Regions from separate parts of the Kitasatospora saccharophila genome, predicted to be linked through region 1. Evidence: predicted binding sites of a transcription regulator. Region 1 holds the regulator's gene; the other holds the start of a gene.

Region 1 (4,802 bases):
GGTGCTTGCCGAAGCGGTCCTCCAGCGTGACGGTGAACCCCTCGGCGGTCCGCTCGCAGCGCACCACCGCCCCGCAGAAGCCGGTGGCCGCCTCCTCCACCACCAGGTCCCGCTCCGCCGCCACCTCCGGCGCGGGCTGCTGCCGCTTCCACGGCGGGGTCAGATCCGGCCCGTACTCCCTGCTCCGCATGGGCGGCAGTCTACGGACCGCGCCCCCGCCGGGCCGACGGCGCGGCAGGCTTCGGGCGGCCGGGGTTCAGCCCTCGATGCCCGGCGCGCCCCAGACCGGGAACCAGCGCGACAGGTCCGGCTCGACCCGCAGGTCGTCCCGGAGCAGGTTCGAGACCTCGATCTCCAGCGGGTTGTCCCGCTTCTCCTGCCCGGCGACCTTGCACATCGGGTAGAAGGTGCCGCGCTTGTACAGGTACACCAGCGCCAGCGAGCGGCCCTCGCCGTCCCGGAAGCCGACCAGCGAGCAGAGCAGCTGCGGCCCGAAGCCGCCGGCCTCCAGCTCGCTGTTGACCGCGTGCAGGTCGTTGACCAGGTCGGGCAGCTCGTCGGGGGTGTGCCGGGCGAGCAGCCAGGAGTAGCCGTAGGAGTCCCGGGACGCCTCCACCGGGATCCCGCCGCGCCCGGTGTCCGCGTCCAGCAGCGCCCGGACCTGCTGCTGCACCTCGGTGAAGGCCGCGCCCTCGACCGCGGCGAAGCAGACCGAGCCGAGGCCGGTCGGCTCGAACCCCTTGGCGGCCCGCAGGGTCAGCGCCGCCGACGGGATGCCGAACAGCTGGTCGAGGTCCGGCTTGACCGGCTTACTGCGGCCGAACAGGGCGTCCAGGAATCCCACGCGGAAGGCTCCTCACTGGTGGTCGGTGGCCGGGCTCACTGCCCGAGTTCTTCGGAGACCTTCCGCAGCTGCGCCAGCCGCTGTTCCAGCGACGGGTGGGTGGACATCAGCTGCGAGGCCGCCTCCTTGGCGCTCAGCGCCGGGGCGAAGTAGAAGGCGTTGTACGGCTGGGACTGCCGCAGGTCCTTGGTCGGGATGGCGGCGATCTGCCCGGTCACCTTGGTCAGCGCCGAGGCCAGCGCCGCGGGCCGCCCGGTCAGCTGGGCGGCGGCCCGGTCGGCGGCCAGCTCGCGGTAGCGGGAGAGCAGCCTGGTCAGCAGGAAGCTGACCGCGTACACCACCATCGAGGCCAGCGGGATCAGCACCATCGCGATCGCCGCGTTCTGGTCGTTGCTGTTGCGGTTGCCGCCGCCCATCATCCCGCCGTACAGGGCGATCCTGGTCATCGCGCCGGCCAGCACGCCGAGGAACCCGGCGACCGTCATCACCGCGACGTCCCGGTGCGCGACGTGCGACAGTTCGTGCGCCAGCACGCCCTCCAGCTCCTCCGGCTCCAGTCGGCGCAGCAGGCCGGTGGTCACGCAGACCACCGCGTTCTGCGGGTTGCGGCCGGTGGCGAAGGCGTTGGGCATGTCGTTGTCGGCGACCGCGACCCGGGGCTTGGGCATGTCGGCCAGCGCGCACAGCCGGTCCACCGCGCCGTGCAGCTGCGGGTACTGCTCGGGGGTGACCCGGTGGGCGCCCATCGCCCGTTCGGTGATCTTGTCGGAGAACCAGAACTGGGCGACGAACAGGCCGCCGGAGATCAGCACCACCAGCGGCCAGGCGCCGCGCAGCAGCACGATCAGCAGGCCGGTGAAGCCCACGTAGAGCAGGCCGATCAGGAACATGGTGGTGACCATCCGACCGGTCAGGCCGCGGTCGGGGGCGAACCTGGAGTGCTGGGAAGCGGACATCGCTGCTCCTCCTCTGCCTCGCGCGGGCCGGGCCCGGCCGCTCGCCCGGCTGCCCCGCTCGCCTTCGATGCTGCCACCGGGCGGGCCCGCGGGCACCATCCGAAACGGTGGGAATTCGGTGGGAACCGGACGACCTCCGGGCGCGTCGCACCTTCTTCGGACGAGGATCACGCGGGCGCACCGTTCCTGCCGTCAGGCCCGGGCCGTACACTGGCACGTACGGTTCTGGCACTCTGCCCAGCTGAGTGCCAGGCCGGAGCGGACACCGGAACAACGGACGACGACGGAGGTGCGTGCCCCATGCCGGACGACGGCAAGCCCGACGGCCGACTCATCGACCCGCGCCCGTCCGCCCGTCCGCTGGACGAGCGGCGGCTCGCGGTGCTCCGGGCGATCGTCCAGGACTACGTGGGCACCGAGGAGCCGGTCGGCTCCAAGGCCCTGGTGGAGCGGCACAACCTCGGCGTCTCCCCGGCCACCGTCCGCAACGACATGTCCGCGCTGGAGGAGGAGGGGTACATCCACCAGCCGCACACCAGTGCGGGCCGGATCCCCACCGACAAGGGCTACCGGCTGTTCGTCGACCGGCTCGCCGAGGTCAAGCCGATGACCCCGCCGGAGCGCCGGGCGATCCGGCACTTCCTGGAGGGCGCGGTCGACCTGGACGACGTGGTGGCCCGGACGGTGCGGCTGCTCGCCCAGCTGACCCGGCAGGTCGCGGTGGTCCAGTACCCTTCGCTGACCCGCTCCACGGTGCGGCACATCGAACTGGTGTCGCTCACCCCGACCAAGCTGATGCTGGTGCTGATCACCAACACCGGCCGGGTCGAGCAGCGGATGGTCGACTGCCCCGCCCCGGTCGGCGAGGCCCTGCTGGCGGACCTGCGGGCCAAGCTCAACGGCATGGCGGGCGGCTGCCGGCTGCCCGAGGTGCCGACCGTCCTGGAGGACCTGCCGGCCGGTTTCGAGCCCGCCGACCGGCCCGCCGTCAGCACCGTGCTGACGGTCCTGTTCGAGGCGCTGGCCGAACAGAACGAGGAGCGGATCATGCTGGCGGGCACCGCCAACCTGACCCGCTTCGGCCACGACTTCCCGCTCACCATCCGCCCGGTCCTGGAGGCCCTGGAGGAGCAGGTGGTGCTGTTGCGCCTGCTGGGTGAGACGGCGGACTCGGCGATGACGGTCCGGATCGGCCACGAGATCGCGTACGAGGGGCTCAATTCCACGTCCGTGGTCTCGGTCGGTTACGGTTCGGGCGACCAGAGCGTGGCAAAGCTGGGAGTGATCGGTCCGACCCGGATGGATTACCCGGGCACAATGGGGGCGGTGCGCGCGGTGGCACGGTACGTCGGCCAGATCCTGGCGGAGTCGTAGCGGAACGGCGCAGCGGAACGGCGCAACAGGCAGCGTGCTGTCGCAGGCACTTCTAGAGGCGGAACAAACCGGAGCATTTGGTGGCCACGGACTACTACGCGGTACTCGGCGTCCGACGCGACGCGGGGCAGGACGAGATCAAGAAGGCGTTCCGGCGCCTCGCCCGTGAACTGCACCCGGACGTCAACCCGGACCCGAAGACGCAGGAGCGGTTCAAGGAGATCAACGCCGCCTACGAGGTGCTCTCCGACCCGCAGAAGCGTCAGGTCTACGACCTCGGCGGGGACCCGCTGTCGCCGGGCGGCGGCGCGGGCGGCTTCGGCGCGGGCGCGGCCGGGTTCGGCTTCTCCGACATCATGGACGCCTTCTTCGGCGCCGCGACCGGCCAGCGCGGCCCGCGCTCGCGCACCCGCCGCGGCCAGGACGCCATGATCCGGCTGGAGATCACCCTGGAGGAGGCCGCCTTCGGCACCACCAAGGAACTCCAGGTCGACACCGCCGTCACCTGCACCACCTGCAGCGGCGAGGGCGCCGCCCCCGGCACCTCCGCGCAGACCTGCGACATGTGCCGCGGCAAGGGCGAGGTCTCCCAGGTCACCCGGTCCTTCCTGGGCCAGGTCATGACCTCCCGCCCCTGCCCGCAGTGCCAGGGCTTCGGCACCGTCGTCCCCACCCCCTGTCCCGAGTGCGCCGGCGACGGCCGGGTCCGCGCCCGCCGCACCCTCACCGTCAAGATCCCGGCCGGCGTCGACAACGGCACCCGGATCCAGCTGGCCGGCGAGGGCGAGGTCGGCCCCGGCGGCGGCCCCGCCGGCGACCTGTACGTCGAGATCGCCGAGACCAGCCACCCGACCTTCCAGCGGCGCGGCGACGACCTGCACTGCACCGTCACCATCCCGATGACCGCCGCGTCGCTCGGCACCCAGGTGCCGCTGCAGACCCTCGACGGCCTGGAGGAGGTCGACATCCGGCCCGGCACCCAGTCCGGCCAGTCGATCCCGCTGCACGGCCGCGGCATCACCCACCTGCGCGGCGGCGGCCGGGGCGACCTGATAGTGCACGTCGAGGTGCAGACGCCCACCAAGCTCGACCCCGAGCAGGAGGAACTGCTGCGGCGGCTCGCCGTGCTCCGCGGCGAGGAGCGTCCCTCCGGGCAGTTCGCGCCCGGCCAGCAGGGCCTGTTCTCCCGGTTGAAGGACGCCTTCAACGGCCGGTGAGACAGCGGTCGGCGACCCCGACCACCCGTACGACCCGGGCCGGGAGCGGTGCGGGGCCGCGTGCCCCCGCCGCTCCCGGCCCGTTCTCCCCCCGAGACGGCTCCCGCCGGAGAGGACCGCTGCACCGATGACCGCACCCGTGTTCGTCGTCGACGACCTGACGGGAGCCGCGCCCGGCACGACCGTCCGCCTCGACGGCCCCGAGGGCCGGCACGCCGTCGCCGTCAAGCGCCTGGAGCCCGGCGAGGCGCTCACGCTGGCCGACGGCCGCGGCCGCGGCGCGGACGGCACCGTCGCCGCGCTGCACGGCAAGGACGCCCTCGACGTGCTGGTCACCGCCGTCCGCGAGGAACCCGCCCCCGCACCCCGGATCACCGTCGTCCAGGCGCTCCCCAAGGGCGACCGCGGCGA
Region 2 (4,802 bases), on a different contig from region 1:
GACGACCAGGCGGCCCTCACCGAGCAGTACGGCACCGCCCCGTACCTGTTCCGCCCGCCCTACGGCGACGGCGCCAACACCGCCGCCCTGAACGCCGCCGTCCAGGAGTGCGGGCCGCGCGCCGTCGTGCTGTGGCGGGAGTCCATGCAGATCCACGACATGCAGTACCAGGCCGCCGACAAGAAGCTGCGCAACGGCGACATCATCCTCGCCCACTTCCGCGGCCCGTCCGAGCTCAAGGGCGAGACCATGACCCGGATGTTCGGCGAACTGCTCTCCCGGATCCAGGAGCAGGGCTTCGCGGTCGCCCGCCTCGACGACTACATCGCCCGGCCCACCGGCTGACCCAGCATCATCACCGGGCCGGCCGCGGTGCGGGCCACGAGCACCGTCACCGCGTTCGGCCCGGCCGGCTTCAGCTGCCGCCGCAGCTCCTCCGGGACGATCGACGTCCCGCGCTTCTTGATCACCACGGTGCCGATCCGGCGCTCCTTCACCAGCGCCTTCAGCCGCTTCACCTGGAACGGCAGCACGTCGGTCAGCTCGTACGCCTGCGCGTACGGCGTCGGCCGCAGCTCGTCCGAGGTGACGTAGGCGATCATCGGGTCGATCAGCCGCCCGTCCACCGCCGCCACCACCTCGGCGACCATCCGGCCGCGGATCACCGCGCCGTCCGGCTCGTACAGGTAGCGGCCCACCGGGCCCACCGGCGGGGCGGGGAGCGCGCCGCCGGACAGCGAGTGCGGGCCGGGCAGCAGCGTCGCCCGGTACGGCTCGGCGGCGGCCGTGCCGAACCACAGCACCGCCTCCTTCACCTCGCCCCGGTCCGACACCCACTCCGCCTCGGCGCCCTCCGGCACCAGCTCGTGCGGGATGCCCGGCGCCACCTTCAGCGCACCGAACGGGGCGCCGCGGGCCGCCTCCACCGCCCAGGACAGCGGCGGCGAGTACGCCTGGGGGTCGAACACCCGGCCGTGCGAGGTGCGCCGCGCCGGATCGGTGAACACCGCGTCGAAGCCCGCCGTGTCGACGTCCGCGACGTCCGCCCGGCGGACCTCCACCAGATCGGCCACGCCCAGCGCCGCCGCGTTCGCCCGGGCCACCTCGCAGGTGAGCCCGTCCCGGTCGACCGCCAGCACCGCGATCCCGGCCCGGGCCAGCGCGACGGCGTCCCCGCCGATCCCGCAGCACAGGTCGGCCAGCCGCCGCACCCCCAGCGCCGCGAACCGGCCCGCCCGCCACTCGGCCACCGAACGCCGGGTCGCCTGCTCCACCCCGTGCTGGGTGAAGTACATCGCGTCCGCGTCCGCCCCGAACTTCGCCCGGGCCCGCTGCCGCAGCCGGGCCTGCTCGAACGCCGCCCGCACCAGCTCCGCCGGGTACTCCCGCCGCAGCCTGGTCGCCAGCGCCAGCTCCCCGGCCGCCGTGAACCCCCGCAACTCGGCCAGCAGCGCCTGCCCCTGTTCGGTCAGCAGCGCCCGGAACGACTCGATCTCCACCGGGCCATTGTCGCGGCTCGGCTCGGGGCCGCAGCGCACCGAGCACCGAGGCCGCCGGCACCGGCCCGGCCGGCGCCCGTCCCACGGGCTGCCGTTTCTTCGCCATGTGCCCACCCTGGCAAGGGAATTCGTGCGCGACTTGAGTATCCGTACTCGGGGCCGCCCGGTGTCGAACGGAAACTCGAACCCGACGCCATTGGCACTCTGGTTGACTGAGTGCTAACCGCGTCCTAAGGTCGTTCCTGGCACTCCCCCCAGGGAGAGTGCTAACGCGATGAAGCGTGTCCGACCCCCGCGACGGCGGCCGCGCAGACTTCGCCACCTACCTGTTAGACAACCCCGTAATCTCCGAAGGGGAGCTCGGACGTGACCACCAGCAGCAAGGTTGCCATCAAGCCGCTCGAGGACCGCATCGTGGTCCAGCCGCTCGACGCCGAGACCACCACCGCCTCCGGCCTGGTGATCCCGGACACCGCCAAGGAGAAGCCCCAGGAGGGCGTCGTCCTGGCCGTCGGCCCGGGCCGCTTCGAGGACGGCCAGCGTCTGCCGCTCGACGTCGCCGTCGGTGACATCGTCCTGTACTCGAAGTACGGCGGCACCGAGGTGAAGTACCAGGGCGAGGAGTACCTCGTCCTCTCGGCCCGCGACGTCCTCGCGATCATCGAGAAGTAAAGACGTCCGCGCAGTAAGACGTCCCAGCCCCGCCCCGGAACCGTGTCAGCACTGACAGGGGCCCGGGGCGCGGTTGTTGCTCCACGTACGCAGACCTACCCCTGAGGAAACGGGACCATGGCGAAGACCCTGCAGTTCGACGAGGACGCCCGCCGCTCGCTGGAGCGCGGTGTCAACAAGCTGGCCGACACCGTCAAGGTGACCATCGGCCCCAAGGGCCGCAACGTCGTCATCGACAAGAAGTTCGGCGCCCCCACCATCACCAACGACGGTGTGACCATCGCCCGCGAGGTCGAGCTCGACGACCCGTACGAGAACCTCGGCGCGCAGCTGGTCAAGGAGGTCGCCACCAAGACCAACGACGTCGCGGGCGACGGCACCACCACCGCCACCGTGCTGGCCCAGGCCCTGGTCAACGAGGGTCTGCGCAACGTCGCCGCGGGCGCCGGCCCGGCCGCCCTGAAGAAGGGCATCGACAAGGCCGTCGCCGCCGTCTCCGAGCACCTGCTCTCGGTGGCCCGCGAGATCGAGGGCAAGGACGACATCGCCGCCGTCGCCTCCCTCTCCGCCCAGGACACCCAGGTCGGCGAGCTGATCGCCGAGGCGATCGACAAGGTCGGCAAGGACGGTGTGATCACCGTCGAGGAGTCCAACACCTTCGGCGTCGAGCTCGAGTTCACCGAGGGCATGCAGTTCGACAAGGGCTACCTGTCGCCGTACTTCGTCACCGACGCGGAGCGCCAGGAAGCCGTCCTGGAGGACCCGTACGTCCTGATCAACCAGGGCAAGATCTCCTCCATCCAGGAGCTCCTGCCGCTGCTGGAGAAGGTCCTGCAGGCCGGCGGCTCCCGCCCGCTGCTGATCATCGCCGAGGACGTCGACGGCGAGGCCCTCTCCACCCTGGTGGTCAACAAGATCCGCGGCACCTTCAACGCGGTCGCGGTCAAGGCCCCCGGCTTCGGCGACCGCCGCAAGGCCATCCTCGGCGACATCGCCACCCTCACCGGCGGCCAGGTCGTCTCCGAGGAGGTCGGCCTCAAGCTCGACCAGGTCGGCCTGGACGTGCTCGGCACCGCCCGCCGCATCACCGTCACCAAGGACGAGACCATCGTCGTCGACGGTGCCGGCGACTCCGCCGAGGTCGCGGGCCGGGTGGCCCAGATCAAGGCCGAGATCGCCAACACCGACTCCGACTGGGACCGCGAGAAGCTCCAGGAGCGCCTCGCCAAGCTGGCCGGCGGCGTCTGCGTGATCAAGGTCGGCGCGGCCACCGAGGTCGAGCTCAAGGAGCGCAAGCACCGCCTGGAGGACGCCATCTCGGCGACCCGCGCCGCGGTCGAGGAGGGCATCGTCGCCGGCGGCGGCGCCTCGCTCGTGCACGCCGCGAAGGTCCTGGAGGACGGCCTCGGCCTGTCCGGCGACGAGGCCACCGGTGTCGCCGTGGTCCGCAAGGCGCTCGCCGAGCCGCTGCGCTGGATCGCCCAGAACGCCGGCCTGGAGGGCTACGTCATCACCTCCAAGGTCTCCGAGCTGGAGCCCGGCCAGGGCTACAACGCCGCCACCGGCGAGTACGGCGACCTGGTCAAGGCCGGCGTCATCGACCCGGTCAAGGTCACCCGCTCCGCCCTGGAGAACGCCGCCTCCATCGCCTCCCTGCTGCTCACCACCGAGACCCTCGTGGTGGAGAAGAAGGAAGAGGAGGAGGCCGCGGGCCACTCGCACGGCGGCCACGGCCACAGCCACTGAAACGGCTGGCCGACAGGCACTGAGGGGCGCGAGGAACCGCGCGACCGACCACGCACTCCCGTAGTGCGGGGCTCGGGCCGCGGGGCCTCGCGCCCTTTCGCGTTCCGCCGTTTTCCGCCTCCCCTAGAGTTGAAGCGTGATCGAAGCCCGCCACCTCCGTGTCCTGCACGCCGTCGCCCGGACCGGGTCGTTCTCCGCCGCGGCGCGCGAACTGGGGTGCACGCAGCCGGCGGTGAGCCAGCAGATGAAGGCGCTGGAGAAGGCGGTCGACACCCCGCTGGTGGTGCGGGCGGGGCGGGAGATGCAGCTGAGCGAGGCCGGGCGGGTGCTGTTGCGGCACGCGGACGGGATCCTCGCGGGGCTGTCGGCCGCGGAGGAGGAGGTCGCGGCGATCGCCGGGCTGCGGGCCGGGCGGGTGCGGCTGGTCTCGTTCCCGACGGCCAGCTCGACGCTGGTGCCGCGGTCGGTGGCGCAGGTGCGGGCGGCGCACCCGGGGGTGCGGGTCTCGCTGGTGGAGGCGGAGCCGGTCCAGGCGCTGGCGATGCTGCGCGGCGGGGAGTGCGAGGTGGCGCTGGCGTTCCGGTACCCGGACTCGCAGGGCGGGCCGAGCCTGCCGTCCCCGCACGCGACGCTGCGCGAGGCGCGGGCCGAGGCGGCGCTGGAGGCGGCGGCGACGGCGGCCGCGAACGACTGGTCGGACCTGGTGGTGCGCCCGCTGCTGGACGACCCGATGGTGGGGCTGGTCCCGGCGGGGCACCCGCTGGCGGAGCGGGGCGAGGACGCGCCGGTGGACCTGGCGGAGCTGGCGGGGGAGCAGTGGATCGCGGGCTGCCCGCAGTGCCGGGGGCACCTGGTGGAGCTGTGCACGGACGCGGGTTTCGCGCC

Evidence for each region. Region 1 encodes HrcA, which represses chaperone genes, less so after heat shock. Its sites were predicted from a motif close to TTNGCACTCNGNNNNNCNGAGTGCNAA; they were not measured.
Region 2: groES (co-chaperone GroES) is a predicted target of HrcA. The motif match lies at 1,696-1,722, and genes of this name have one in related genera.

The regions. Positions count from the first base shown of each region.
Region 1 covers NZ_BAAANS010000002.1:163,810-168,611, reverse strand. The annotation lists gene ABD345_RS02580 (DUF3097 domain-containing protein) at 1-190, opposite strand, end outside; gene pspAB (PspA-associated protein PspAB) at 257-844, opposite strand; gene htpX (zinc metalloprotease HtpX) at 880-1,800, opposite strand; gene hrcA (heat-inducible transcriptional repressor HrcA) at 2,101-3,174, shown strand; gene dnaJ (molecular chaperone DnaJ) at 3,255-4,391, shown strand; gene ABD345_RS02555 (16S rRNA (uracil(1498)-N(3))-methyltransferase) at 4,519-4,802, shown strand, end outside.
Region 2 covers NZ_BAAANS010000013.1:73,051-77,852, reverse strand. The annotation lists gene ABD345_RS12120 (polysaccharide deacetylase family protein) at 1-345, shown strand, start outside; gene ABD345_RS12115 (class I SAM-dependent methyltransferase) at 321-1,499, opposite strand; gene groES (co-chaperone GroES) at 1,866-2,171, shown strand; gene groL (chaperonin GroEL) at 2,289-3,917, shown strand; gene ABD345_RS12100 (LysR family transcriptional regulator) at 4,054-4,802, shown strand, end outside.